DNA from 2 places in the Stenotrophomonas sp. YJH_SMC_37 genome. Region 1 is predicted to be linked to the other one. Evidence: riboswitches for the same ligand, from Rfam matches in the RefSeq annotation. Region 1 holds a riboswitch; the other holds the start of a gene.

Region 1 (14,544 bases):
TGCCGTCTTCCTGGTTGTCGACGTCTTGGCGGTCTTCTTGCGGGTCGCCTTCTTTGTAGTTTTGCGTGCACTGCCGCTACGCTTGCCGCCGCCGTCCTGCTTGTTCACGGTGGCCCAGGCAATGCGCTCGGCGGTGCCTTCACTCGCGCCGCGATCACGTTCGCTTTCCTCGATGTGCTCGGCCTGGCGCTTCTGCTTTTCGGTATATGCGGATTTGTCACCACGGGGCATGACTATTCTCCTGTCGTTGTGGTCAGGCCAGCAGGCGCAGCTTGGGCTCACGCGCCCACTGGCGGGTGGCGGCCGCCGCCAGGAATGCCTTGGCGTCTTCCGCTTCGACGATGCCGGCATCGTTGCCGACCCGCGCCGCCTTCAGCAGCGCTTGGCCTCCCGCGTCGCTGGCGATGGCCTTCAGGTGTGCCCACGCCTGGCTGACGAACTCCAGCGCGGCGCTCTCTTTCGACAATGCCTTTGATGCCTCTACGCTCAGCACCACGGCCACCGCATCGAACACAGCCGATGGCGTGCCTGCCAGTTGCCCATCCGCCGCCTGCATCGCGCCATCGCTCAGCGTGGCGCCACCGACTTTGGGCGCGACCAGCTTCACGTCTGCACCTGCTTTCCTGGCTGCCTTGCTCAGGCTGGCAATGATGCGGGCGTCGGAGCCTTCGTCGAACAGAATGCCGATGCAGCGACCCTGCAGGGTAGGCTTGTTGCGTCCGATCACACGCACCTCGGGAGCGGGAGGCATGTCCCGCGCCGGGGTGGCGGTGGGTGCCGGGTCGGGCAGGGCGGGCAAGGCCAGACCATCGGCCACGCGCCGCGCCAGTGAGTCATCGATGTTGCGCAGGTGGCTGACGGTACGTACCCGCACCTTCAGCGTTTCCACCTTGGACAACTCGAACACCAGCGCCGATGCCAGGTGCGCCTGCTCCGGCGTTTCAAGGCTGCGGAAGAACATGCGGGCCTGGCTGTAGTGGTCGGCGAAGCTCTCCGCGCGGGTACGGCCCTTGCAGCCATCGTCGGCGCTGGCGTGGCTGCGGAAACCCGCAGGCGTCTCACGCGGTGAGTCCTCCTGCAGCGAGCTGGGATCATAGGCGACGCGGCCCTTGGGCACCTGCATCTGCATGTGGCCGTCGCGCTGATGATTGGCGAATGGGCACTTCGGGGCATTCACCGGGATCTGGTGGAAATTCGGGCCGCCAAGGCGCAGCAGTTGGGTGTCCAGGTAGGAGAACAGGCGGCCCTGCAGCAGGGGGTCGTTGCTGAAGTCGATGCCCGGCGGCACGTTGGCCGGGCAGAACGCCACCTGTTCGGTCTCGGCGAAGAAGTTGTCGGGCCAACGGTCCAGCACCATGCGCCCGATCACCTGCAACGGCACCAGCGATTCGGGAATGATCTTGGTCGGGTCCAGGTGATCGAACGGGAATGCGTCGGCTTCTTCTTCGGTGAACAACTGCACCGCCAGCTCCCATTCGGGAAAGTCGCCGCGCTGGATGGCCTCGAACAGGTCGCGGCGATGGAAGTCATTGTCGGCTGACTGCAGCTTCAGCGCTTCGTCCCAGACCGTTGACTGGATGCCCAGCTTTGGCCGCCAATGGAACTTGACGAAGGTCGACTCGCCTGCCTCGTTCAGCAGGCGGAAACTGTGCACGCCGAAGCCTTCGATCATGCGCAGCGAGCGCGGAATGGCACGGTCGCTCATTGCCCACATGATCATGTGCATCGACTCGGGCATCAGCGAAATGAAGTCCCAGAAGGTGTCGTGGGCCGAGGCGGCCTGCGGGAAGGCACGGTCCGGTTCCATCTTCACTGCGTGCACCAGGTCCGGGAATTTCATGGCGTCCTGGATGAAGAACACCGGAATGTTGTTGCCGACCAGGTCCCAGTTGCCCTCCTTGGTATAGAACTTGACCGCGAAGCCGCGCACGTCGCGCGGGGTATCCACCGAGCCTGCGCCACCGGCCACGGTCGAGAAACGGGTGAATACGGGTGTCTTCACCCCCACCTCGGTCAGGATACGCGCGCGGGTATGGGAGGCCAGTGACCGGGTCAACTCGAAGTAGCCATGTGCCGCGCTGCCACGTGCGTGCACGATGCGCTCGGGAATGCGTTCGTGATCGAAGTGGGTGATCTTCTCGCGGAGGATGAAGTCTTCCAGCAGCGTGGGCCCCCGAGGCCCCTGTCGCAGGGAGTTCTGGTTGTCTGCCACCGGGATGCCCTGATCGGTGGTCATCACCGGATGGCTGCCCCCGGCCTGCTGGTGGAGCTCATCGCCATTGCCCCGTGGGTGGCTTTCGGGCGGGGTGGTTGCGCGCTTGCCGGTCGGCTTGCTGGCGGCCATGGAGGGTGGCTCCGGATCGTCAAAGGGAACCACGACACTGGAACCGAGCCCGTTAAACCCCGGTCCGGCAAAGGTGAACGTACGGGCAAAAGCGGGCTCGGGTATGCTTGCCGCATGCGAGTCGAGCCCGCCGACATCGAAGCCTTGTTCGACGCCATCCCGGACGTGCTGTTCTTCATCAAGGACCGCCAGGGGCGGTACACCCACGTCAACCAGACCATGCTGCGACGGCTGGGCCTGCGCGCGCGCAAGGACGTCATCGGGCGGACCGCGGCCGAGATCTACCCGACCGGCCTCAGCGCGGACTATGTCGACCAGGATGCCCGCGTGCTGTCCGGCGAGGTGATCGAGAACCTGATGGAGCTGCACCTGTTCGCCAACCGCGAACCGGGCTGGTGCCTGACCTGCAAGCGCCCGCTGCTGGTCGATGGCGCCATCGAGGGCCTGATCGGCATTTCCCGCGACCTGGGCCAGAAGGACAGCCTCGGCACCCAGTACGAGCAGCTGCGGCTGGCGCTGGCCCACCTCAACGCGCACTACGCCGAGAACGTGCGCATGCAGACCCTGCTGGACATCACCGGCTTCTCGCTGTCCAAGCTGGAGCGCAGCTTCCGCAAGGTGTTCCAGATGACCCCGCAGCAGGTGCTGACCCGGCTGCGGATCCAGATGGCCATGCACCTGCTGCACGGTGACGAGAGCATCGCCAGCATCGGCCAGGCCTGCGGTTTCAGCGACCAGAGCGCCTTTACCCGCAAGTTCAAGGCTGAAACCGGTTTCTCGCCGCGTGCCTACCGCGCCCGTATTGGTGGCAGTGTCGGAGAGCCGGCACTGGCCTGAGCCGCCTGCTGCGCTGTGCCTATCCCCGCGGGCATGGGACAGGGTAAGGTGTCGCCCCTGTAGCCCGCCGCCAGCCCTGCCGATGCCCAACTCGATTCCGACCGCTTCGCCGTCCCGCCTCGGACATTCGCTCAAGCCCCGCCAGCTGATCATGATGGGCCTGGGCAGCGCCATCGGCGCCGGGCTGTTCCTCGGCTCGGGCGTGGGTGTGCAGGCGGCCGGTCCGGCGGTCCTGGTGTCGTATCTGGTCGCCGGCGCGCTGGTGATCATCGTGATGAACGCTCTGGGCGAAATGGCGGCGGCCAAACCGACCAGCGGCGCGTTCTCGGTCTATGCCGCCGATGCCATGGGCGCCACCGCCGGTGCCACCGTCGGCTGGTTGTGGTGGGTGCAGCTGGTGATCGTGATCGCCGCCGAGGCGGTGGGAGCGGCCGGTCTGCTGGCCACGGTCTGGCCAGCAGTACCTGTACCGATGGCGGCGCTGGCCTTCATGCTGTTCTTCACCGCCATCAACCTGTTGGGGGTGAAGAACTTCGGCGAGTTCGAATTCTGGTTCGCCATCCTGAAAGTGGCGGCGATCCTGGCGTTCATTGCCATCGGTGTGGCGCTGCTGATGGGTTGGCTCCCGCAGGTGACCTCGCCTGGGCTGAGCAACTTCACCGAGCATGGTGGTTTTGCGCCGAAGGGCCTGGCCGGGATCGGCGCGGCGTTGCTGGTGGTGGTGTTTGCCTTCGGCGGCACCGAGATCGTGGCCGTTGCGGCGGCGGAGACCGAAGATCCGGAGCGCAGCATCGCCCGTGCCATCCGCACCGTGGCGTGGCGCATCCTGGTGTTCTACATCGGCTCGCTGAGCGTGATCATCGCCGTGGTGCCGTGGACCAGCGAAGCGTTGAAGTCGCCCTTCGCCGCGGTGCTGGACATTGCCCGTATTCCGGGTGCAGGCACCGCCATCACCCTGATCGCTGTGATCGCGCTGCTGTCGGCGCTCAATGCCAACCTCTACGGCGCCTCGCGCATGATGTATTCGCTGGCGCAGCGACGTGAAGCCCCGGCCGTGCTGGGCTGGACCGATCCGCGCCAGGTGCCGGTCATCGCCGTGCTGGCCAGCGTCCTGTTCGGTTTCGCCGCCACGGTGATGGAACTGCTGTTCCCGGACCGGGTGCTGCCGGTGCTGCTGAACATCGTCGGTTCGACCTGCCTGCTGGTGTGGACGCTGTCGCTGGTCTCACAACTGGTGTTGCGCCGCCGCGCGGATCGCCTGGGTACCCGGCTGCCGTTCCGCATGGCGGGCTTCCCGTGGCTGACCGTGTGCGCGCTGGGCATCCTGGCGCTGATCTTCGGCCTGCTGCTGAGCGAGGCGCACACCCGTCTGCAGTTCCTGTCGATGGTTGCGCTGACCGCCACGATCGCCGCCGGCAGCGCCATCGCGCGGCGCATGCGCGAGGCGTGATTCTGTAGAGCCGACCCTACGGTCGAGGCTGCTGTTTGCGCGATCGCCAGCCGAGCATGGGCTCGGCTCTACAACAGGCACACACTCCGCGTGGCACTGTGCGCAGGTGGGCCGCCAGCGGCCCGTCGACCGGGAGTACCGCATGCTGCGCAGTCGCCCCTTCCTGATGTTCACCGGCCAGGCCGAGGCCGCCCTGGCCCTGTACGCCGAGGCCTTCGCCGATTTCCGCCTGCTGGCAATGCAGCGCCATCCGGACGGCGCCGGTGCCGGCGTGCCCGGGCAGGTCCGACAGGCCATCTTCCTGCTCGGTGGCACCCACTACCTGTGCTTCGACAGCCTGGACGTGCACGACTTCACCTTCAGCCCGTCGATCTCGCTGTTCGTCGAGTGCTCCGGCGCCGAGCAGTTCGAGCGCGCCGCGCGCGTGCTGGGCGAGGGCGGCCATTGGTTGATGCCGGTGGGCGAGTACGATTTCAGCAACCGCTACGGCTGGGTGCAGGACCGCTTCGGGGTGTCGTGGCAGTTGAGCCTGGGGCAGATGCCGGATCCGTGATCGGTTCAGCCGCTGCGCTCGCCGGGCATGGCCCGGCGCTACCGTAAACGAAAACGGTCCGCTTGCGCGGGCCGTTCCGTCAATCACGCTTCGACTTCATCGTCCTTGTAGGCATCGACCGGGATGCAGGCGCACATCACGTTCTTGTCGCCGTACACGTTGTCGACGCGTGCCACCGGCGGCCAGTACTTGCTCTGCTTCAGGCTGGCCAGCGGGAAGGCAGCCAGTTCGCGCGGGTAGGCGTGGGTCCACTCGCTGGCGGTCACTGCGGTGGCAGTGTGCGGCGCGTTCTTCAGCGGGTTGTCCTCGCGGTCCAGGCGGCCGTCTTCGATCGCGCTGATTTCCTCTCGGATCTGGATCATGGCGTTGATGAAGCGGTCCAGCTCGTGCAGCGACTCACTCTCGGTCGGCTCGACCATCAGCGTGCCGGCCACCGGGAAGCTCAGGGTCGGGGCGTGGAAGCCGAAGTCGATCAGGCGCTTGGCCACATCCTCGGCGCCGATGCCGCTGGTCTTCTCCAGCGGGCGCACGTCGAGGATGCACTCATGCGCCACCAGGCCGTTGCGGCCGGTGTACAGCGTCTTGAAGTGCGGCGCCAGGCGCTTGGCGATGTAGTTGGCGTTGAGCTGCGCGACCTGGGTGGCCTTGCGCAGGCCTTCGCGGCCCATCATCGCGATGTACATCCAGCTGATCGGCAGGATCGAGGCGCTGCCGAAGCTGGCCGCGCTGACCATGCCGACCGGACCGTTGTCACCCAGCTTGCCCGGCAGGAACGGCGCCAGGTGCTCCTTGACCGCGCACGGGCCGACGCCCGGGCCGCCACCGCCGTGCGGAATGCAGAAGGTCTTGTGCAGGTTAAGGTGCGAAACGTCCGAACCCCACTTGCCCGGCTTGGCCACGCCGACCAGGGCGTTCATGTTGGCGCCGTCGGTGTACACCTGGCCGCCGTGCTTGTGGATGATCTCGCAGATCTCGACCACCTCTTCCTCGAACACGCCGTGCGTGGACGGGTAGGTCATCATGATCGCGGCCAGGCGGTCGCTGTACTTCTCGGCGTTGAGGCGGATGTCCTCGACGTCGACGTTGCCGTTGGCATCGGTCTTGGTCACCACCACCTTCATGCCGCACATCTGCGCCGAGGCCGGGTTGGTGCCGTGCGCCGAATCCGGGATCAGGCAGATGTCGCGGTGGCCTTCGCCGCGCGAGCGGTGGTAGGCGCGGATCGCCAGCAGGCCGGCGTACTCGCCCTGTGCGCCGGAGTTCGGCTGCAGGCTGACCGCGTCGTAGCCGGTGCATTCGACCAGCATCGCTTCCAGCGAATCAATCAGTTCCTTGTAGCCCAGCGCCTGGTCGGCCGGCACCAGCGGGTGGATCTGCGAGAACTCCGGCCAGGTCACCGGGATCATCTCGGCGGTGGCGTTGAGCTTCATGGTGCACGAGCCCAGCGGGATCATCGTGCGGTCCATCGCCAGGTCCTTGTCGGCCAGCGAACGCAGGTAGCGCAGCAGTTCGTGCTCGCTGTGGTGGGTGTTGAACACCGGATGGGTCAGGAACGCAGACTGGCGCAGCAGGCCGGCCGGCAGCGCGTCGGCGGTGCTTGCGTCCAGCGCATCGATGTCGGCCTGCGCGCCGAACACGGCGGCCAGCGCGACCACGTCGGCGCGGGTGGCGGTCTCGTCCAGGCTGATGCCGACCGAGTCGCTGTCGATCGCGCGCAGGTTGTAACCTGCGGCGCGTGCCTTGGCGTGGATCTCATCGGCGTGCACGCCGGTGACGTGCAGGGTGTCGAAGAAGTCGCCACCGACCTGTACGCCGGCGTTGCGCAGTGCCGCTGCCAGGATGGCGGCCAGGCGGTGGGTGCGGCGGGCGATGCGGGTCAGGCCTTCCGGGCCATGGTAGACCGCATACATCGAGGCCATCACTGCCAGCAGCACCTGTGCGGTACAGATGTTGGAGGTGGCCTTCTCGCGGCGGATGTGCTGCTCACGGGTCTGCAGGGTCAGTCGGTAGGCCGGGTTGCCCTGGGCATCGACCGAAACGCCGATCAGGCGGCCCGGCATCGAGCGCTTGTAGGCGTCACGGCAGGCCATGAAGGCGGCGTGCGGGCCACCGAAACCGAATGGCACGCCGAAACGCTGGCTGTTGCCGACCACGATGTCCGCGCCCCATTCGCCCGGGGCGGCCAGCAGGGTCAGTGCCAGCAGGTCGGTGGCCACGGCCACCAGGCCGCCGCGCGCGTGCACGGCATCGACCAGCGCCCTGTAGTCGCCGACCTGGCCGAAGGTGTCCGGGTACTGCAGCAGCAGGCCGAAGGCTTCCGCTTCCAGTGCTTCGGCCGGGGTGCCGACGCGCAGCACGATGCCCATCGGTTCAGCGCGGGTGCGCAGCAGTTCCAGGGTCTGCGGGTGCACGGCGTCGTGCACGAAGAAGGTGTCCGACTTCGACTTGGCCGAACGCTTGGCCAGGGTCATCGCTTCAGCGGCGGCGGTGGCTTCGTCCAGCAGCGAGGCGTTGGCGATCTCCATGCCGGTCAGGTCGGCGCACAGGGTCTGGAAGTTGATCAGCGCTTCCATGCGGCCCTGCGAGATCTCGGCCTGGTACGGGGTGTAGGCGGTGTACCAGGCCGGGTTTTCCAGGATGTTGCGCAGGATCACGTTCGGGGTGTGGGTACCGTAGTAGCCCTGGCCGATGAAGCTGCGCAGCACGGTGTTCTTGTCGGCGATCGCACGGATCTTCGCCAGTGCCTGCACTTCGGTCATCGACTCCGGCAGCGCCAGCGGCGCCGGCGACTTGATCTTGGCCGGCACGATGGCATCGGTCATCGCATCCAGCGACGCGTGGCCGACGACGTCGAGCATCTGCGCGATCTCGGCATCGTTGGGGCCGATGTGGCGCTCGACGAACGCATTGTGGTGCTCGAGCTCACGCAGGGAAGGGGTGTTCTGGGACATGGCGAAGGATCCGTCAGGAAAGGGCACACGCACGGGCACAAGCCGCCGGTCGGCGGTCTGCGGGGCGCCCCTCTGTCCTTTTGCCTGAGAGTTTGGAAGCGCGGAAAACCGCGGCTTCGTGCCCCTTCGGCGCCGGATCGAACCGGTCTCTCCAGAGTTCTGTTACGGGTGGTATCGGGCCTGAGCGATTACGGGCGTTGCGCCTTCGGCAGCGGTGTTCCGCTTCTCCCACCGTGTTGCCCGCCGATTATAGCCCGTTGCGGGCCCGCTGGCCGCGCCCCGGCGCGGGCCCGCGGCTGAATGGCCGATGGCCCGGCCGTGCGTTTTGTGCACCGCTGCATGGCATCGGGCGCAATCCCCACCTATGATGGGCGGATACCCGAATTCATCTGGCGCCGTCCCCGTTGCAGCGGGACCGGCGCCCGCCGTGCGTGCCGCGCATGGCCCTGCCGGACGCTTCCTTCATGACCGCCGCCGTTGCTCCCTCCACCCGCCGCATGGCCCTGCTGCTTGCCGGCCTGGCCATGTTCGGCCCGTTCTCGATCGATACCATCTTCCCCGCGTTCCCGCAGCTGGCGCAGCGCCTGTCGGTGGACGAGGTGGCGGTGCAGCAGACCATCAGCGTGTACCTGCTGTTCTATGGCCTGATGAGCCTGGCGCATGGCCCGCTGTCCGATGCGTGGGGGCGCAAGCGGGTGATCCTCGGTGGCCTGGTGGTGTTCGTCGGCGCCTCGGTGGGCTGTGCGCTGTCCACCGATCTGGCCACGCTGCTGGCGTTCCGCGCGCTGCAGGGCCTGTCGGCGGGTGTCGGCATGATCGTCGGCCGCGCGGTGATCCGCGATCTCTACCATGGCCACGACGCGCAGCGCCTGATGAGCCAGGTGTCGATGCTGTTCGGCATCGCCCCGGCCATCGCGCCGATCATCGGTGGCTGGATCCTGCTCAGTGGCGCCGGCTGGCCGCTGATTTTCTGGTTCCTGGTGGTGTTCGCGCTGGTCCTGCTGGCAGCCACTGCACGCTACCTGCCGGAGACCCATCCGGTCGAAGCGCGCGTGCCGTTGTCGCCGCACGCGTTGATGCGCGATTACGTGCGCATCGGTTTCAACCCGCGCTTCCTGCGCCTGGCGCTGGCCGGCAGCATCGGCTTCGGTGGCATCTTCCTGTACATCTCGTCGGCGCCGGTGTTCGTGATGCAGCACCTGCACCTGGGCGAGGGCGGTTTCGCCTGGTTGTTCATCCCCACCATCGGCGGCATGACCACCGGCTCGTTCCTGTCCGGGCGCATGGCCGGGCACACCACGCCCACCCGCCAGGTCGCCATCGGTTTCAGCCTGTGCGCGCTGTCGGCGCTGCTGAATGTCGGCTACGTGGCGCTGTCGCCGCAGTTCGTGTTGCCGTGGGCAGTGCTGCCGATCTTCCTGGGCGGCATGGGCATGGCGCTGATCTTCCCGATCCTGGCGCTGGCGGTGCTGGACATGTATCCGCACCAGCGCGGCCTGGCCTCGTCGCTGCAGGCCTTCGTGCAGCTGATGATCAGCACCGTGGTGGCCGGCGTGGTGTCGCCGTTGCTCAGTGCCAGCCCGCTGCACCTGGCGCTGGGCCAGGCCGCGTTCTTTGGCGCCGGCTTCGTGTTCTGGTACTGGGAGCACCGGCTTGAGCGCGCGGCGCAGGCAGCCTGCACGGGCGATTGAGCAGCGCGCAGGGGTAGGGCACGCCGCGATGCCCGTAACGCTTGCGGCGAGGAACGACCGGACTAGGCTGGGGACTCCAGCCAGCCGGTGCGTGGATGCACGACAGCCAGCCGATCCGATGTCGTTGCATGAGGTTCCCCCATGGCTGCGCAGCAGACCTACCGCCTGTTCGAGGTGGCGCTGAAGGAGCGCCGCGTTCTTTCTCCTTCCCTGGACCGCATGGTATTCACCGGTGCCGACGTGGCGCGGATGAAGACCGAAGGCCCGGACCAGCGCATCAAGGTGTTCTTCCCCTTGCCCGGCCAGGACGTGCCGCCGGTGCCCAGCGGCGAGGACTGGTATCCCCGCTACCGGGCACTGCCGGACGACCAGCGCCCGCCCATGCGCACCTACACGATCCGGCAGTTGCGTGCCGAGCAGGGCGAGGTCGACGTTGATTTCGTGCTGCATGGCGAAACCGGGCCGGCCTCGCGCTGGGCCGTCCACGCTCGCCCGGGCGACCGCGTAGTGCTGCTGGCCCCCGATGCCGACTGTGCCGACAGCAGCGAAGGCTGGGAATGGAAACCGCCGATGGGAGTCGGCCAGGTGCTGCTGGTGGCGGATGAAACCGCGCTGCCGGCGGTGGCCGGCATCCTCGAGGAACTGGCGGCCATGGTCGATCCGCCGCGCACGCTGGCGCTGCTGGAGGTGGCGCAGGCCGGTGATGCCGTGCACCTGAAGGCGCCCTCCAGCGCCGAGCTGGTCTGGCTGCCGCGCGGGCGGGCCGCCTACGGACAGCCGTTGCTGCAGGCGGTCCAGGCGCGGTTGGCAGCGGCCCCGGGCGCGGCTGCCGGCGATGCGCTGGAGGAGATCGACGTCGATACGCAGATCCTCTGGGAGCAGGCCGATACCCGCGTGGCCGGGCCGCTGTATGCCTGGGTGGCAGGCGAGGCGGCGGCGGTAATGGCGATCCGTCGCCACCTGGTCCGCGACTGCGGGCTGGACCGCCGCGCGATCACCTTCATGGGCTACTGGCGGCACGGCAAGGTGCTGGACTGACCGTGCTGGATCGAGCACGCGTGAAGCAGCGCTGCGGGCGGGGTGCGTTATCCTTGCGCCCCCTTCGCAGCGGTACCGCACCATGTCCACCAGCTCCAAGACCCGCCGCGACCAGCGCCGTCGCCAGGAAAAGCAGGCCGCCAACAAGGCAGCCGCGCAGGCGTCGCCGGTGGAGCCGCATGCCGAACTGCGCGACGCGCAGCGCACCCTGCTGGCCGGTGTCGTTCGCCGCGATGGCGAATGGGTGCTGGGCATGGATGGCCGCATCGCCGGCCACAGCGAGAGCGCTGCGCAGGTGCTGGCGCTGATCATGCAGGCCGGTGAGCTGCACGAACGCAATGGCACGCCGGTGCGCCTGATGTACTCCGATGCACTTCGTGATGCCGCACAGGCCGAAGCAAAGGAGAAGGGCCAGACCTTCGAGGAGTTCAAGGCCGAGCTGGCCGCGGCGATGGCAGCGAAGAAGAACAGCTGATCCGCCGTGGGTAGCGCCGGGCCATGCCCGGCGAGCGCAGCGGTGCGATGAAGAGCCGCCGGGCATGAATCACTCTCACTGCTTGGCGAAAGGCTCCGCGCGCATGGCGATGCGTTCGCTGCAATGGCGCCCACCGGTCACGTGGGCGCGGCCCGGCGCTACATCAGGGGCGGATCCTCGCGGACCCGCCCCTTTTCTCATTTCGCCGCCGGGGCCGCGTTGGCCTGCCAGCCGCACATCTGGCCTTCGTTCTGCTGCTTCAGCCACTCGTTGACCGGTGTGAAGTACTCGATCATCGGGCCGGCATCGAGCTTGTCGGTGCCGGTCAGCTCCTTCAGCGTGGCCTGCCACGGCTGGCTGGCACCCTTGCTCAGCATCGCCCAGTACTTCTGGCCGGCTTCCTTGTTGCCGTAGAAGGTGCACTCATGCAGCGGGCCCTTGTACCCCGAGGCGTCGCACAGGCCCTTGTAGAACTGGAACTGCAGGATGCGCGCCAGGAAGTAACGGGTGTACGGGGTGTTGCCCGGCACGTGATACTTCGCGCCCGGATCGAAGAATTCTTCGCCACGGCTGCTGGCCGGGGCCACGCCCTGGTACTTGGCCTTCAGGTCCCACCATGCCTTGTTGTAGTTGTCGGCGGTGATCGAGCCATCGAACACGCCCCAGCGCCAGCGGTCGATCATCAGTCCGAATGGCAGGAACGACACGCCCGACAGCGCCATGCGCATCTGGTTGTTGATGACCGCCTCGCGGCTTTCGGTCGGCGCGTCGACCAGGCCGATCGAGCTGAGGTACTTGGGCGTCATCGCCAGCACGATGGTGTCGCCGATCGCTTCATGGAAGCCGTCGTTGGCACCGCCCTGGAACAGCGGCGGCAGCGGGTTGTAGGCCAGGTCGTAATAGATGTGGCCCAGCTCGTGGTAGATGGTGGTGAAATTCTCTTCGTTCGGCTTGATGCACATCTTTGTGCGCACGTCGCCTTCCATGTTCATGTCCCAGGCGCTGGCGTGGCAGACCACGTCGCGGTCGTCAGGCTTGATGAACTGGGTTTTTTCCCAATACGACTGCGGCAGTGACGGCATGCCCAGCGACACGTAGAAGTCCTGCGCGCGCTCGGTCATCTGCTTGGCGGTGCGCAGTTCGGCTTCGCGCTGCACCTTGTACTGGGCCGCCACACTGGCGTCCTTGCCGGCCTTGGCCAGCGCCGCGCTCAGGTTGGTCTGGTACTGCTTTTCCAGTGCAGCGGTGATGTCCAGGCTGCCGGCACCCGGGTATGGTTCCAGCTGGTCCCACAGGTTGGACCAGTCCTGCTGCCACATGTTGCCCAGCAGGTGCGCGGCGATCAGGCCATTGCCCACTTCGGCCTTGTCCTTGCCGTAGGTCTTGTCCAGCTTGGCGCGCGCATAGCAGTGCAGCTGTTCGTACATCGGCTTGACCTGTTCCCACAGGCGATCGGTTTCCGGGCCGATCTGCTCCGGCGGCATGTCATAGCCGCTGCGCCACATCTGGCCGGCATCGGTGAAGCCCATGCCCTTGGCGCCTTCGTTCACCAGGCCGACGAACTTCTGATAGTCGCCGCGCATGTTCTTGGTGGTGCTGTGCCAGCCCTGCCAGGCGTCGAGCTGCTTGTCGTAGTCGCGGCTGCGTGCCAGCACCTGCTCCAGCTCGCCCAGCTGCCGGCAGGAGTTCGGGTCGTTGGCATCGGTGCAGTACTTGCCGGCGCCATAGCTGCCTTCCATGCGGGTGGCGATCTGGGTCAGCTCGGCCAGTTTGGCCGGGTCGCGCGGCGCCGGCATCGAGGACATCAGCTTCAGCAGGTGGATCGCGCGCTTGCTGTCCTCGCTCATCGGCTTGCCATCGAACTTGGCTGCCTGTTCGATCCAGCTGTTGAGCTGGGTCAACGAGCGTTCGTTGGCTTTGGCTGCGATGCGTTCGGAATCACTGTTGATGTAGGTGGAGGACAGCCATTGCGCCGAGGTCATCTCCGGGTAGGCGGCCTTGAACTCGGCATTGATGCGGGCCACGAACTGGTCGGCGGTTTCGCCGGCCGGGGCGCTGCTGCTGGCGGTATCGGTGCCTGGGGCAGCTTCCTTCTTGCAGGCGGCCAGGGCCAGCGTGGCGGCGGCGATTGCCGAGGCCAGCAGGAGATGACGGTGTTTCACGGGCGGTCCTTGGGTGGTGAACGACGGCCGAAGGCTAGTGGGCCGTCGCTGCCACCGCAAGTGGCGGAAGTCGGCCGGGCCGCGCCCGGCACCCGCAGAGGCTTTCAAGCAAGGGCAAAGGCCGAAGCAACAGCAACAGCGGACTATCCGTGGTTTGGCGGGGCGCGTCCGGTTGCGGGGGGCGCCGTAAATCCGTCCATGAAGGCTCGGTCGCGCCATCCATGGCGCTCACGCCCCCGCAACCGGACCCACCCCGCCTTCGACAGATTTCCGCGACCTGTCATTGATCCACGCCATGCGTGGATGCTTTTCGAATTCAATTCGACTATTCGATTCCGATGGAAATTCATCCACGCATGGCGTGGATCTACCAGATCGGGACAATCTGTCAGAGGTGGAGCGGTGTCGGAGTGCGGGGTGTCAGCCGCATGGATGCGGCTGCCAAGCCTACATGGACGTACTTGCGGCGTCCCCGCATTCCGACACCGCCCCGCCAAGCCACGAATCGCCTGCTTCTGCTGTTGCCGTTGCTTGTGCAGTGGCCTCGGCGGGGGCAGGGCGCAGCCCTGCCGACAAACCCTCAACTCTCGCAGTTGGCGAAAACGTCGCGGTCGCGCTCGTATAGCGAGGTCTTCACCTGCATCAGGCCCAGCACCGACGGGAACAGGTTGTCATGGTCGGTATATGCCGTCGAGCGCTTGCGCACGCATTGCAGGTCCAACCCGCGGCTGCTCGCGAAGCCCGGCGAGAACCACATCGTCATCGGTACCCGGGTCTGCTCGGCCGGGGCGATGGCGTAGGGCACGCCGTGAAGGAACAGGCCTTTTTCGCCCAGCGACTCGCCATGGTCGGACAGGTAGATCATCGCCGTGTCGTAATCCTGCATGCCCTGCAGCGTGCCGATGGTCTTGCTCAGGAAGTGATCGGTGTACAGCACGGCATTGTCGTAGCTGTTGGTGATCTCTTCGCGCGAGCAGCGGCCGATGTCACGGGTGTCGCAGGTTGGCTTGAAGCGGGCAAAGGCGGCCGGATAACGCTCGAAG
Region 2 (14,544 bases), on a different contig from region 1:
GCACCGCTGGCATGCCCGGCCTGCGGCAGCCTGGCGCTGCAACCGCAGGGCATCGGCACCGAACGCCTGGAAGAGCATCTCACCGCGGCCTTCGCCGACGTCCCTGTGGTGCGCATCGACCGCGGCACCACGTCACGTCGCGATGCACTGGAACAGCAGCTGGCGAGACTGGGCGACCAGCCCGGCATCCTGGTCGGCACGCAGATACTGGCCAAGGGCCACGACCTGCCGAAGCTGACCCTGGTGGTGGTGGTGGGCATCGACGAAGGCCTGTTCTCCGCTGACTTCCGCGCCAGCGAGAAGCTGGCGCAGCAGCTGATCCAGGTGGCGGGCCGTGCGGGTCGTGCACGTGATCCCGGCGAGGTCTGGCTGCAGACCCATCACCCCGGGCATCCACTGCTGGAAACGCTGGTCAGCGGTGGCTACCACCCGTTCGCACAGGCGGAGTTGAATCAGCGGCAAGCCGCAGGATTCCCGCCATTCGCGCACCTGGCGCTGATGCGCGCCGAAGCGCAGCAGGTGGAGCATGCCAATGCGTTCCTGCTGGCCGCACGACAGTTGCTGGGCGAGCAGGACGTGGTCGAGGCCTACGGGCCGATGCCAGCACCGATGCCACGCCGCGCTGGCTACCAGCGTACGCAGCTGCTGCTGTCTGCCATGCAGCGGCCGCCACTGCATGGCGTGCTTTCGCAGCTGGTGCCACAGCTGTACGCGCTGCCGGAAGCACGCAAGGTGCGCTGGTCGCTGGATGTGGATCCAACGGACCTGTATTGATCCCGTAGAGCACTGCCGAGCATGGCTCGGCACTACCGTAGAGCCGAGCCATGCTCGGCTGCGTTTCAGCACCGGGCAGTGCTTACGTCAGCGGCGACATCACGCCGCGCTGGTAGGCCGGCCGCTCGCGCAGGCGGGCGTACCACTCGGCCAGGTGCGGCAGTTCCGGCCGCTGGATCGGCAGCTCGTACCAGGCGTAGATCAGCGAGCCCAGCGGAATATCACCCATCGCGAACTTGTCGCCCGACAGCCACGGCTGTTTGGCCAGCGTGGCATCGGCCATCGCCAGGTAATCGCCGGCGCGCACGATCGCGGCATTGATCCGCGATTCGTCCCGGTCGGCCGGGGCGGTGCGCATGATGCCCCAGATCAGGTCGCTGTACAGCGGCGCCATCCGCGAGGTGCTCCAGTCCATCCACTTCTCGGCCTGGGCACGCTCCATCGGGTCTTCGGCGTACAGCGTGCCCAATGCGTAGCGTGCGCTCAGATAGCGCACGATGGCGTTCGATTCCCACAGCGGCAGGCCATGGTCTTCGATCACCGGCACCAGGCTATTGGGATTCATCGCCTGGTACTCCGGCGTCTGCGTGCCGCCGTGGCTGCCACCGACTTCGATGGATTCATACGGCAGGCCGATCTCCTCGGCGCACCACAGCACCTTGCGGACGTTACTGGAATTGCGGCGGCCCCAGATCTTCAACATTGCGGATTTCCTTGCCTGCAGCAGTGCGCCACGGTGGCGCGGAAACGCTACGATACGCCCATCCACAGGGAGAGACGACGTGACTGCATGGGATGCTTTGAACTACGTTCTGCTGGCAGCAGGGCTGGGGATGCTGGTGTTGGGCTACCGCCGCTCCAATCGCAATCTGCTGCTGTGTGCGGGCCTGTTGCTGCTGGCCTTCAACGGCATTGAGGATTTCGCCACCGGGTTCGCCGACGGCTATGCGAATTCGGAAGCACGGGTGATCTGATTGGTTTGGGTGATGTGCCGGCCAGCGGCCAGCACTACCGGTTTTTCTTCGGCAGCGCGCGCACGTAGGACGACTTGCCGTCCTTCTTCAGTTCGAACAGGCCGATCGCCGCCAACAGGTCACTCAACTTCCCGTAACCATAGTTGCGCGGATCGAACGAGGCCTGGTTGCCGATCTGGCTGCCAACCGGCCCCAGATGCGACCAGCCGTCCTCGCCCTCGGCCGAGGACACCGCGCGGCGCAGCATCTTCACCAGCCGGGTATCGCTGCGCATTTCCGCACCGCTCTTGCGTGGCCGGGCATCGTCGTTGGCCACCGGCTCGTTCGATGCCTGTTCGCTGGAGGCCTGTTCGGTATCCGGCACGCTGGCATGGGTCTGGCCCAGTGCTTCCAGGTAGATGAATTTCGAGCACGCGTTGACGAACGGCTCGGGCGTTTTCTTCTCGCCGAAGCCGTACACCTTCACGCCATCGGTGAGCAGACGCATCACCATCGGAGTGAAATCGGCATCGCTGGAGACGATGGCGAAGCCATCAAGGTTGCGTGCGTAGAGCAGGTCCATGGCATCGATCACCATCGCCATGTCCGAGGCATTCTTGCCCTTGCTGTAGGCAAACTGCTGGATCGGGCGGATCGCATATTCGGTGCAGCACCGCTTCCCAGCCCTTCAACCGCGGGCTCTTCCAGTTGCCGTAGGCACGGCGCACGTTGGCCACGCCGTAGCGGGCGACTTCGGCCAGGACCTCGTCGATCTTCGAGGCCGGCGCATTGTCGGCGTCGATCAACAGGGCGATGCGCTTTTCCGGTTCGCTCATGGGCTCCTCACGGGCGGCTGCCTGAACCCGAGTATCGCCGATCCGGGCAGGCGCTGACGTGACAGGTGGCCGCCGTGCGAAGATGCCAGGCGCTTCCCCCGATGCCCCCACTGGAGTGAGTCGATGAGTCGCGAGCGCGTTCCCCACCTGGTCGTTGTCGGCGGCGGTTTTGCCGGTCTCTGGGCCACCCGTGCCCTGGCCCGCGAGCGCATACGCATCACCCTGGTCGACCGCCGTAACCATCACCTGTTCCAGCCGCTGCTGTACCAGGTGGCCACCGCCGGCCTGTCCGCACCGGATATCGCCGCACCGCTGCGCCACATCCTCGGCCACCAGCGCAATGTGGAAGTCCGCCTCGGCGAAGTGGTGGCCATCGACAAGCAGGCGCGGCAGATCCGCATGGCCGATGGCAGCACGCTGGACTACGACAGCCTGCTGCTGGCCACCGGTGCCACCCACGCCTACTTCGGCAACGACCAATGGGCCGATGATGCGCCCGGCCTGAAGACGCTGGACGATGCCATCGCGCTGCGCCGCAAGCTGCTGCTGGCGTTCGAGCGTGCCGAGGCCGAACCGGACCCGGCAAAGAAGGCGGCGTGGCTGAGTTTCGCCGTCGTCGGTGGTGGTCCCACTGGCGTCGAACTGGCCGGCACGCTGGCCGAGATCGCGCGCCACACGCTGCGCAACGAGTTCCGCCACATTGATCCGGCCAGTGCGAAAGTGCGGCTGATCGAGGCCGGGCCGCGCGTGCTGTCCTCGTTCCCGGAAGTGCTTTCGCTGAAGGCGCGTCGGCAGCTGGAGAAGCTGGGGGTGGAAGTGCTGACCGGTACCCCGGTGAGCGACATCGGCAGCCAGGGCTTCACGCTCGGTGACCAGTTCGTGCCGGCACGCACCGTGGTCTGGGCCGCCGGCGTGGCCGCTTCACCGCTGGCGCGCACGCTGGACGTGCCGCTGGACCGCGCGGGCCGCGTGCCGGTGCAACCGGACCTGACCCTGCCCGATCACCCAGAGCTGTTCGTGGCCGGCGACCTGGCCGCACTGAGCCAGGCCGACGGCAAGCCGGTACCCGGTGTGGCGCCCGCGGCCAAGCAGATGGGCAAGTACGTGGCCGAGGTCATCCGCGCGCGCCTGCACGGCAAGCCCGAACCCGGTCCGTTCAAGTACGCGGACTACGGCAACCTCGCCACCATCGGCCGCATGGCCGCGATCGTGCACCTGGGCCGACTGCAGCTGTCGGGCGTGCTGGCGTGGTGGTTCTGGCTGGCCGCGCACGTGTTCTTCCTGATCGGCTTCCGCAACCGCATCGTGGTGCTGCTGAACTGGGCGGTCGCGTATTGGAGCTACCAGCGCAGTGCGCGAATCATCTTCGGTGATGACCGCGACGACCGGCAGCCGAAGCGGTAGGGCTGCACGCAGCGGGGTCGGATCCCTTTCCGCAGGAAAGGATTCTGACCCCGTCAACACCCTCCACGCATGGCGTCGGATCTACCGGTTCATCGGGCCACCGGACACCCACCGTTTCGACCCGGTCCGACAGAGGTCCTCCTTCCTCGCGGTGTCGGCAATCTGCGCGGTACTCCAATGCCGGGTGATCCAGATCGTCAATGCGGTACTACTGAGATGCCAGCGCAGCATGCCGCGCTGCGGTTGCCGCCACAGGTGGCGCCGGGCAATCCAGAAGGCCTCACGCTCAACTTCAGGCACCTTCTTCATCACGTCCTTGTCGAAGAACTGGGCGGTGAAGCGCCAGGGGTTCATCGCGTGGTATCCCGCCCGTGGCTCACTGCTGCACGCAGCCACACCACTGGGCACACGGCCGGCCGGCTTCGGCCGACCGCCTGCCAATGCCAGCCCGAGCAGGTACAGCAGGCCAGGCAACAGCGCGATGCCGGCGACCAGCACGACGATGGAGATCCATGCTTTGCCGGCGGCGCGCATCGTTCACGGCGCCTTCGGTTTCGGGTACCACAGCGACGACAATGACCGACAGTCGTGCTGAAAAGCAAAGGTGGACATCCGGGTCTCCAGCGCTTGGCGCGGAGCGATCATCGCATGGCCCGGCAGCCCATCCACGCATGGCGTGAATCTACAGAACCCGGAGCCGAGCGTGGGCTCGGCTCTACAGAAGCGCAGGATCCGGGGCCTGCAGCCAGGCCAGCTTGCGTTCGCGCGGCTGCTGCTTGAGCTGCCATTCGGCCCGTGACGCGGCGGCCCGGTCCGGGTACTCGCGCACGGCCAGCACGCGCAGCGGTGGCCGCGCCCGGGTGTAGCGCGCGCCCTTGCCGGCCTGGTGGGCGGCGAAACGCGCGTCCACGTCGGTGCTGATGCCAGCGTAATAGCTGCCGTCGCGGCATTCGAGCAGGTACAGGAACCAGGGGCGGAGGGACGGAGTCATGCCCGGATTATGCCGTGCTGCACTGCAGCGGATATACTGGCGCCCGAATGCAGGAGAGAGGCGCCGCGCTGGCGCCCGCCGAAGGCGCAGGCTCCCATGATCGCTCAGGCCGGTGGGCTGGAATCCCACCAACCATGCATTCGACTCGCCGAGCTGGAGAGAGGTCACCGGGCACGCCTGGGACGATCCGCCGAAGGGGCACGCGGCCCATGCCGCTGAACTCTCAGGCAAAAGGACAGCGGGAGCGGCACCGGTCATCGTCATCCCGTCATTGCGCAGGCAGTGGCGGTAGTCGCGCATGGCCGGCCCCACCGCGCCCGGAGCCTGTCCCATGCTGCTGTCCGTCATCTACCTGATTGCCATTTCCGCCGAAGCCATGACCGGCGCACTGTCCGCCGGCCGCCGCCGCATGGACCTGTTCGGCGTGGTCATGATCGCCTGCGTCACTGCCCTCGGTGGTGGTTCACTGCGCGACATCCTGCTTGGCCATTACCCGCTGGGCTGGGTGAAGCATCCCGAGTACCTGGGTTTCACCGTGTGCGCGGCGCTGATCGCCACCTGGGTGGCGCGCTGGATGCACCACTTCCGCCGCACCTTCCTGGTGCTCGATGGCCTGGGCCTGATCGCCTTCACCCTGATCGGGTGTTCGATCGCGCGTGAGGCCGGCCATGCGATGCCGATCGTGCTGATCGCCGGCATGCTGACCGGTGCCTTCGGCGGCGTGCTGCGCGACATCCTCTGCAACGAGGTGCCGCTGATCTTCCAGAAGGAGCTGTACGCGATCATCGCGCTGCTGACCGGCGCGGCGTATCTGTTGCTGCTGCACTGGGGCGTGGCCGACGCCACCGCGATCCTGTGCTGCCTCGGCGGCGGCTTCGCGTTGCGCCTGCTGGCGATCCACTACCGCTGGGAAATGCCGAAGTTCGTCTATCACGACGAAGTGCATTGAGGTTCGCGTTCTCCACGTCGCCCAGCGCTTGTTGCCGTGTTGCGTTGGGACGCTGTCTCCAGCGCCACGGCGCCCATCTGGTCCCTCAGTGGCGGACCACGAATCCCCCCGAGCGCCCACTGGACGGCGCCCGCAGCTCTTCATCGAATGCATCCTTGATCGCGTTGATCGCCGCGCCGCGGTCCATCCCGCCACTCACGACCAGAGCATCTGCGACATGCTGGGCGACGTCTGCCAGGATGCGTCCCCACGCATGCTCCTCTCGAATGCCAGGACGATCGCCATACAGGCCAACGTTCAGCGAAGCATGCAATCCCCGTTCGGCAATCCACACGCGGATCATCTCGATGGAATCCTCATCGCGCTGTGCGGCTTCTGGAATGATCAGTTCTTTCATGGCTGCGGCCACCAAACAGGAAGTGGCATTGTGACGTGACCTGGAGCGTACGTGGAGCGGATCTTCTACAAAGCCCCGCGCTTCGCGGGCTCGACGCTACATGAAGGCCCCATCCATCGTTCTCACCACCCCGGCGATGTACCTGGCGCTGTCGCTCATGCGCAGCGCCAGGCGCATCGCCGGTGCAGATGGGCCGGTCTCCAACTCCGACCGGCCCTGATCGCGGCCGCACCCCCGCAGGCGCTGGCCGCCATCCACACACGTGCCGCACTCAGGCGGCTTCCATCAGGCGGCTTCGGACACCTTCACTTCACGGCGGGCGCGCACGGCCGCGGCCAGCCGCTCCAGCACCGTCACGGTGGTGTCCCAGTCGATGCAGCCATCGGTGATGCTCTGCCCATAGACCAGCGGTTGGCCTTCCACCAGTTCCTGGCGGCCACCGACCAGATGGCTCTCGATCATCACGCCCACGATGCGCTGTTCGCCGTCTTCCAGCTGAACGGCGATGTCCTCGATCACCTTTGGCTGGTTTTCCGAGTTCTTCAGGCTGTTGGCGTGGCTGGCGTCGATCATCAGGCGCGTCGGCAGCTTGGACTTGGCCAGCACCTGGCAGGCCTCGGCGACACTGGTCGCGTCGTAGTTCGGCTGCTTGCCGCCGCGCAGGATCACATGGCAATCCGGGTTGCCGGTGGTCGACACGATGGCGGTGCCGCCCTGCTTGGTGACCGACAGGAAGTGATGCGGATTGGACGCAGCACCCACCGCGTCAGCGGCGATCTTCACGTTGCCATCGGTGCCATTCTTGAAGCCGACCGGGCACGACAACCCCGACGCCAGCTCACGATGTACCTGGCTTTCGGTGGTGCGTGCGCCGATCGCGCCCCATGCCACCAGGTCGGCGATGTACTGCGGCGAGATCACATCGAGGAACTCGACACCGGCCGGCAGGCCCAGCTTGTTGATGTCGCGCAGCAGGCCGCGCGCGATGCGCAGGCCCTTGTCGATCCTGAAGCTGCCGTCCAGGTCCGGATCGTTGATCAGGCCCTTCCAGCCCACCGTGGTGCGCGGCTTCTCGAAGTACACGCGCATGACGATTTCCAGTTCACCGGCCAGCGCGTCGCGCAGCGGCTTCAGGCGCTGGGCGTACTCGATGGCGGCCTTCGGGTCGTGGATCGAGCACGGGCCTACCACCACTGCCAGGCGGTCGTCGCGGCCATGCAGGATCTGGTGCAGGGCCGCGCGCGAGGCGCTGACGGTGTCGGAGGCTTCATCGTCACAGGGCAGCATCGCCAGCAGCTGGGCTGGCGGTGTCAGCGGTTCGATGGTGCGGATACGCAGGTCGTCGGTGTGCGGGGGCATTGCGGGAGATCTCCGGAACGTTGGGGGTCCCCAGCGTGGCGGCATGAAAAAAGCCGCCAGGTTCGCTGGCGGCTTTCGGGAATGCGTCTGAAGCTTTCTTCAGGGTGAGCGCAATCCTTCCTCCGCCGGTGGCTTCGGAAAGTAATACCAGTAAAAGCTGGTGGGGGCTGCGTTCATGGGATCTATTGATAGCACAGCTTTTGCGCAGTGCAAAATGTTTCATACGCAACTGGGGACGCGGTTCAGCGAGATGCGCGCCAGCCCGGCCTACGCGGCGGTAACCACGCAAAGTCGCTCATTTGCCATGCACTTCCACGTCCAGCAGCAGGCCCTCATGGATGTCGGCCCAGCGTTCCAGCACGCGATCCAGTTCCTGCCGGGCCTCGTCCAGCTGCTCGGGGTTGAGCAGGGAACGCGCGGTGTAGAGGTCGGAAACCAACCGCCGCAGGGCCGATTCCTGGATGGCCACCGACGGCCCCTCGAGCCCCGGCAACTGCAACGCCGGGCTGTCGCCAAGAGGGCCGAACAGCGTGACCTGGAGCGTGCTCTGCATGATCGACTTCCCTGCGGATGGACATGGGCAATGTCCTGTTTACCGCGTCCGGGTGACAGGCGCATGTGCCACCCATGCCGAGGACCGGGATCTGCCGGCGTCTGCCGCCCCGCTACAAGGCGGCCAGGTCGGCCAAGTGCTGGGCCATGCTGTCCATCGCGCCTACCGCATGGGTGGTGGTGAAGTACTCATGCCAGCCGGTGGCGGCAATGCCAGCCACCAGCGCATCGACCTCCTCGCGGCTCGCGCAGCGCCAGACCGCATAGAACTGTTCATCGCTGCTATGCGGTACGTCCCTGGCAATGCGGCCCATCGCCAGCGGCGTGATGCGGGCTGGATCGAACTGCTGCATGCCGGCGCCAATACGGGCGAAGAAGGCATTCCGCTGCTCGGGCGGCAGTGTGGTCCAGGCCGGCGTGGCGGTATAGAGCTCGATGAAGGTGTGCGACATGGTGGTTCTTCCTTGAGGTTGACGGGGTTGCGGGGTTGTCGGCCAGCATCCGGCACTACCGGAGCGAGCGCAGTGCGCGTTTGCGGATGTAGGCGTTGGCGTCGCTGTGGCGCTCGTGCTGCCAACGCGTGCACAGCACGCGCAGCCACTTCGGCTGAGTCTTGCCGGCATCATTGAGCCAGTTGCCGACCGAATCCTGCACGTAGCGTTCCGGGTCGTCAGCCAGTGCTTCCAGCATCGGCAATGCATGTTCAGGGTGCTGCTTGAACAGCGCGATATGTGTGGCCCAGACACCGCGCGGACGCAGTGCTTCGCAGGCGAAGCGGCGCAGGTACGGCGAAGTTTCCTGTGTCCACGGTTGCAGGTACTCAAGCGCCTGCATCGGCGCGGCAACGATGTCCGTGCGTAGCGCCAGCCACGCCCATTCGCGCACACCGAAGTGTGGATCGTCGGCCAGCGTGCGCATCTGCTGCAGCTTCTCTGCCAACGTCGCGCGGGCATCGCTGCCGATCAGGTAGCAGGCCCAGCCGCGCACGGTGTCGGACGCATGGTCCTGCCATTGCACGGGATCGCCCTGCCCCGCCTCACGCAGCAGTTGCGCAGCCAAGGCCATGCGCAGTGTGATGCCCTTGCCTGAAGCATCCTGCATGCGTTGCAGCGCTTCCGGTGCAAGCGCAGGCGCTACCACCTGCAGCAGCGCGGCGAAATCCACTGCCAGGCATTCGGCCAGATGGGTGGCGGCGACGCTGCCAGTGTTGAGGGCATGCAGCCGTTCCGCCGCAATCGCCGGGCTCATGCCGCAGGCTCTCGTCCGGCATCGGTGTGCTGCCAGACCTTATGCAGCAATCGCGACAGGTGCTGCTGTTCATCGGAGTCCAGACCATTGAACAGGCCACCGATCCACTGCGTGTGCTGGTCGAACAGCGTCTCGGCCAAGCGCTTACCCGGTCCCGTCAGTACGATCTGCAGGCGGCGGCCATCCTCGGCATCGCAGCGACGCTGCAGCAGTCCTTCGCGCTGCAGGCCATCCAACAGGCCACTGATGGTGGCGCGGGTCACGCCTGCGCGCTCGGCCAGCACGTGGGGCGGCAACGTGCCGCCGGCCCCATGCAACAGGAACAGCACGATGAAGCGACCCTCACTGAGCCCGTGTGGTGCCAGCCGGGCGGCGCAGTCGCGATCGATTGTCGAGGACAGCGACAGCAACTGGAAGCACAGATGCAGCTGGGCGACATTGGCGTGGCCGCGCCGCCGGGCCTCGTCCAGAAGGGCGCCATGCTTTGCCTCGAGCATCATGATTTCCGTTCTGTTTAGGCGCCTAATCATATTCACGCCACAACAGAATGCAAGACTGGCCGGGCCAGCCGCCGATCCACGCAGGGCGCGCTCCTGGCACAAGGGGTGGAAGCAGCCGAAGCTGCGGTAGCATCGCGCCACGTCCCGCCAGGAGGTCCACGCATGCGCCGTGTTGCCCTGTTGTTGCTGACGCTGTTCCCGCTGGCCGTGCTGGCCGCGCCGCCCCCGGTACCCACGCCGGCCCACATCGATGCCGAAGCCCAGCGCCTGATGCATGCCGCCCACGCGCGCGGCATGGCTCTGGCGGTGATCGATGGCGGCAAGGTGGTGCATGTGGCCGCCTACGGTGAACGCAACGCCGCAGGCGAGCCGCTGCGCACCGACACCGTGATGTACGCTGCGTCACTGACCAAGATGGCTTTCGGCCATCTGGTCGCACAGCTGGCGCAGGACGCGCGGATCGATCTGGATGCCAGCATCGCTACCGCCCTGGACAAACCGCTGCCGGACTATCCACCGGAACCGAAGAAGTACGCCGACTACAGTGTGCTGGCCGGAGATGCCCGCTGGCGCCAGCTCACCCCGCGCCTGCTGCTCAACCATTCCAGTGGCTTTGCCAACTTCGGCGTTCTGGAGCCCGATGGGCGCCTGAAGTTCCACTTCGATCCGGGTAGTCGATATGGGTATTCCGGAGAAGGACTGATCCTGTTGCAGTTCGTGATCGAACGCGGGCGGCTGGGCGAGGATGTGGGTGCGTTGATGCAGCAGCGCGTGTTCGATCGCTTCGGCATGGCGCGCACCAGCATGCTGTGGCGCGCGGATTTCGCCGGCAACCTGGCCGATGGCTGGACCGCCGAAGGCAATACAGAGCCGCACGATGAACGCAGCCGCGTGCGTGCGGCTGGTTCGATGGATACCACCATCGCCGATATGGCCCGTTTCGCCGCTGGCTACGTGCGCGGCGATGGATTGTCAGCGGCGATGCGCAGGGAGCTGGTGCGGCCGCAGCTGCAGATCACCACCGCCAGCCAGTTCCCCACCCTGCAGCCGGAGCTGCCGAAGGCGCAGCAGCGCAAGGACCTGGCGGCTGGCCTGGGCGTGGTGACGTTTCTCGGCCCGCAGGGCGCAGGCTTCTACAAGGGCGGCCACGACGATGCGGTGGGCAATACGCTGGTATGCATGGAGCAGCACCAGCGCTGCGTGGTGATCCTGGGCAACGATGTGCGGGCAGAGGCGGCCTTCCCGGCCTTGGTGGCGTTCGTGCTGGGCGACACCGGCGTGCCGTGGCAGTGGGAGTACGGCGCGGCGAAGGCGTTTGTCAGATGATCGAAGCGTTACCGTTGCACACAGGTCCCGCAGTCGTGCAGCATGCAGACACGGATGCAATGCAGGAGACAGGATGAATCGCCCAGAGATCGATGCCATTGCCGAAGCGGTGTTGAAGCCGGGTGCACGACGTCTGTGCATCGCTGCACGCCATCGCCAGGCGGCACATCGGCAGCGACGTCAGCGGGTGGGAGCCGGCGCCAGTCTGATCGGCATGGCGGCGGGCCTGCTGCTTGCGTCGATCACGGAGCTGCCGTGGGTACAGGGCATGATCGCGGGAGGCGCACTGGCCCTGCTGGTGGCCCACCTGTGGCTGCAGCGGCGCGAGGGCCGCGCGTAGATCCCCGCCTGGGAGCGGCATCCACGCATGGCGTGGATCTACTTTGATTCCGACCGGCCACAAAAAAACCCCGCCTTCCGGCGGGGTTTTTCATTGCAGGGTGACAGCGGGGACTTAGAAGTCCATGCCGCCCATGCCACCCATGCCGCCCATGCCACCGGCGCCGCCCATGGCCGGCTCGTCCTTCTTCGGAGCTTCGGCCACCATGGCTTCGGTGGTGATCATCAGGCCAGCGATCGAGGCGGCGTTCTGCAGCGCCGAACGGGTCACCTTGGTCGGGTCCAGGATGCCGAACTGCAGCATGTCGCCGAACTCGCCGGTGGCCGCGTTGTAGCCGAAGCTGCCGGTGCCTTCCTTGACCTTGTTGATGATGACCGACGGCTCGTCACCGGCGTTGGCAACGATCTCGCGCAGCGGGGCTTCCATCGCACGCAGGGCAATCTGGATGCCGTGGTTCTGGTCTTCGTTGGCGCCCTTCAGACCGGCCAGCGCGGTGATCGCGCGGACCAGGGCAACACCGCCGCCCGGGACCACGCCTTCTTCAACGGCTGCACGGGTGGCGTGCAGGGCGTCGTCGACGCGGTCCTTCTTTTCCTTCATCTCGATTTCGGTCGAGGCGCCGACCTTGATCACGGCAACACCGCCGGCCAGCTTGGCCACGCGTTCCTGCAGCTTCTCGCGGTCGTAATCGGAGGAGGTGTCCTGGATCTGGGTCTTGATCTGCGCCACACGGGCATCAACGTTGGCCTTGTCGCCGACGCCGTCGATGATGGTGGTGTTCTCCTTGGAGACCTGCACCTTCTTGGCGCGGCCCAGGTCCTTGATGGTGGCCTTTTCCAGCGACAGGCCGACTTCTTCGGAGATCACGGTGCCGCCGGTCAGCACGGCCATGTCTTCCAGCATCGCCTTGCGACGGTCGCCGAAGCCCGGGGCCTTGACGGCCACGACCTTGACGATGCCACGGATGGTGTTGACCACCAGGGTCGCCAGCGCTTCGCCTTCGACTTCCTCGGCCACGATCAGCAGCGGCTTGCCGGCCTTGGCGACGCCTTCCAGCACCGGCAGCAGGTCGCGGACGTTGGAGATCTTCTTGTCGTGCAGCAGGATGAACGGGTCATCCAGGTCAGCGGTCTGCGACTGCTGGTTGTTGATGAAGTACGGGGACAGGTAGCCGCGGTCGAACTGCATGCCCTTGACCACGTCCAGCTCGTTGTCCAGGCCCGAGCCTTCTTCAACGGTGATGACGCCTTCCTTGCCGACTTCCTTCATCGCGTCAGCGATGATCTGGCCGATCGACTCGTCCGAGTTGGCCGAGATGGTACCGACCTGGGCAATCGCCTTGTCGTCGGCGGTCGGCTTGGAGATGTTCTTCAGCTCGGCGACGGCGGCCGACACGGCCTTGTCGATACCGCGCTTGAGGTCCATCGGGTTCATGCCGGCGGCCACGGCCTTGGCGCCTTCGCGGATCAGGGCCTGGGCCAGCACGGTGGCGGTGGTGGTGCCGTCGCCGGCGTCGTCGTTGGTGCGCGAAGCAACTTCCTTCACCATCTGCGCGCCCATGTTCTCGAACTTGTCAGCCAGTTCGATTTCCTTGGCGACGGAGACGCCGTCCTTGGTGATGGTCGGGGCGCCGAAGCTCTTTTCCAGCACGACGTTGCGGCCCTTCGGGCCCAGGGTGGCCTTGACGGCATTGGCGAGAACGTTGACGCCGCGCACCATGCGCGAACGGGCATCTTCACCGAAACGGATATCCTTGGCAGCCATGTGCAGTTACCTCATCTGGTAGCGCCGGGCCATGCCCGGCGGCTGGGTGTTGGAATCAGGGGATGGAACAGGTCGCGCCGGGGCTCAGCCGATGACGGCGAGCACGTCGTCCTCGCGCAGGACCTTGTATTCGACGCCTTCGCTCTTGTACGAGCTGCCGGCGTACTGGCCGTAGATGACCTTGTCGCCGACCTTCAGCGACGGCGCGCGCACGTTGCCGTTGTCCAGCGGCTTGCCCGGGCCGACGGCCACGACCTCACCCTTGGTGGACTTTTCCTTGGCCGAGTCGGGGATGACGATGCCACCGGCGGAGATTTCGTCGGCTTCGATCGGCTTGACCACAACGCGGTCGTGCAGCGGCTTGATGCTCATAGGAGACCTCTTAAGTGATTGATTGGTCTAAAAAAGTCCGGCGATGTTAGCACTCGCCCCAGGCGAGTGCCAGAACCGCACGTGAAGAAACCCGACAACGTCGGGAGCAGGGCAGAGATGGAGCCCCGCCGCCCCCTTTCAAGGGCGGAATGAAAAAATTTTTCCACCCGCGCGCCTCGGCCAGGGCGTCGGTCCAGATCAATTTCGGTGACAAGCGTCGCACTGTCAGACATCTGACGTTCATTTACGACAAAGTGTCACTGGATCGGCCTTAGGCTCGGTCCGGCATTCCCAATCACAAGGAGGAGTCGATGCGATTGCTGTCCCCGCTTGCCGCAGCCTGCCTGCTGGCGCTGGCCGCTGCGCCGGCCCAGGCCGAGGTCTTCATCAACGAACTGCACTACGACGACAGCACCGCCGCCGGTGACGTCGGCGAAGCGATCGAGGTCGTAGCCACTGCCGGTGAGGACCTGTCCGGCTACCGCCTGTACCTCTACAACGGCAGCAATCCGTCCGCCGCCACCGTCTATGCCAACAACCCGGTCCCGGCCGGCACCGCCGCCGGCTGCGGCAGCGCCACCATCGCCGTGGTCAGTTACCCGACCAACGGGATCCAGAACGGCCCGACCGACGGCATCGCCCTGGTCGATGCCAGTGGCAAAGTGGTCCAGTTCCTCAGCTATGAGGGCGCCATCACCGCCTCCGGTGGCCCCGCCGCCGGCATGACCAGCCAGAACATCCCGGTAGCCGAGACCAACAGCACCGCGCCGGGCACCTCG

What was found. A riboswitch is a leader RNA that binds a small molecule or an ion and turns the genes downstream of it on or off. The one in region 1 is predicted to bind glycine.
Region 2: linked by a shared signal. The riboswitch ahead of AC5P8J_RS13235 (trimeric intracellular cation channel family protein) and the one ahead of gcvP (aminomethyl-transferring glycine dehydrogenase) in region 1 are both predicted to bind glycine.

What each region holds. Positions count from the first base shown of each region.
Region 1 is NZ_JCAFTG010000017.1:37,486-52,029, forward strand. It holds gene AC5P8J_RS18435 (hypothetical protein) at 1-231, opposite strand, end outside; gene AC5P8J_RS18440 (catalase) at 254-2,344, opposite strand; gene AC5P8J_RS18445 (helix-turn-helix transcriptional regulator) at 2,459-3,181, shown strand; gene AC5P8J_RS18450 (amino acid permease) at 3,264-4,631, shown strand; gene AC5P8J_RS18455 (VOC family protein) at 4,774-5,184, shown strand; gene gcvP (aminomethyl-transferring glycine dehydrogenase) at 5,268-8,135, opposite strand; glycine riboswitch at 8,198-8,300, opposite strand; gene AC5P8J_RS18465 (multidrug effflux MFS transporter) at 8,600-9,826, shown strand; gene AC5P8J_RS18470 (siderophore-interacting protein) at 9,968-10,864, shown strand; gene AC5P8J_RS18475 (hypothetical protein) at 10,947-11,339, shown strand; gene AC5P8J_RS18480 (M2 family metallopeptidase) at 11,537-13,501, opposite strand; gene AC5P8J_RS18485 (phosphoethanolamine transferase) at 14,082-14,544, opposite strand, start outside.
Region 2 is NZ_JCAFTG010000008.1:149,757-164,300, forward strand. It holds gene AC5P8J_RS13200 (primosomal protein N') at 1-774, shown strand, start outside; gene AC5P8J_RS13205 (glutathione S-transferase family protein) at 857-1,477, opposite strand; gene AC5P8J_RS13210 (hypothetical protein) at 1,557-1,748, shown strand; partial or broken gene AC5P8J_RS13215 (NYN domain-containing protein) at 1,783-2,563, opposite strand; gene AC5P8J_RS13220 (NAD(P)/FAD-dependent oxidoreductase) at 2,687-3,967, shown strand; gene AC5P8J_RS13225 (hypothetical protein) at 4,049-4,501, opposite strand; gene AC5P8J_RS13230 (GIY-YIG nuclease family protein) at 4,683-4,958, opposite strand; glycine riboswitch at 4,999-5,088, shown strand; glycine riboswitch at 5,102-5,207, shown strand; gene AC5P8J_RS13235 (trimeric intracellular cation channel family protein) at 5,290-5,907, shown strand; gene AC5P8J_RS13240 (DUF5076 domain-containing protein) at 5,993-6,304, opposite strand; gene AC5P8J_RS13245 (3-deoxy-7-phosphoheptulonate synthase) at 6,590-7,663, opposite strand; gene AC5P8J_RS13250 (hypothetical protein) at 7,959-8,216, opposite strand; gene AC5P8J_RS13255 (DUF6616 family protein) at 8,329-8,667, opposite strand; gene AC5P8J_RS13260 (DNA alkylation repair protein) at 8,723-9,463, opposite strand; gene AC5P8J_RS13265 (MarR family winged helix-turn-helix transcriptional regulator) at 9,460-9,960, opposite strand; gene AC5P8J_RS13270 (serine hydrolase domain-containing protein) at 10,126-11,289, shown strand; gene AC5P8J_RS13275 (hypothetical protein) at 11,363-11,629, shown strand; gene groL (chaperonin GroEL) at 11,744-13,393, opposite strand; gene AC5P8J_RS13285 (co-chaperone GroES) at 13,478-13,765, opposite strand; gene AC5P8J_RS13290 (endonuclease) at 14,077-14,544, shown strand, end outside.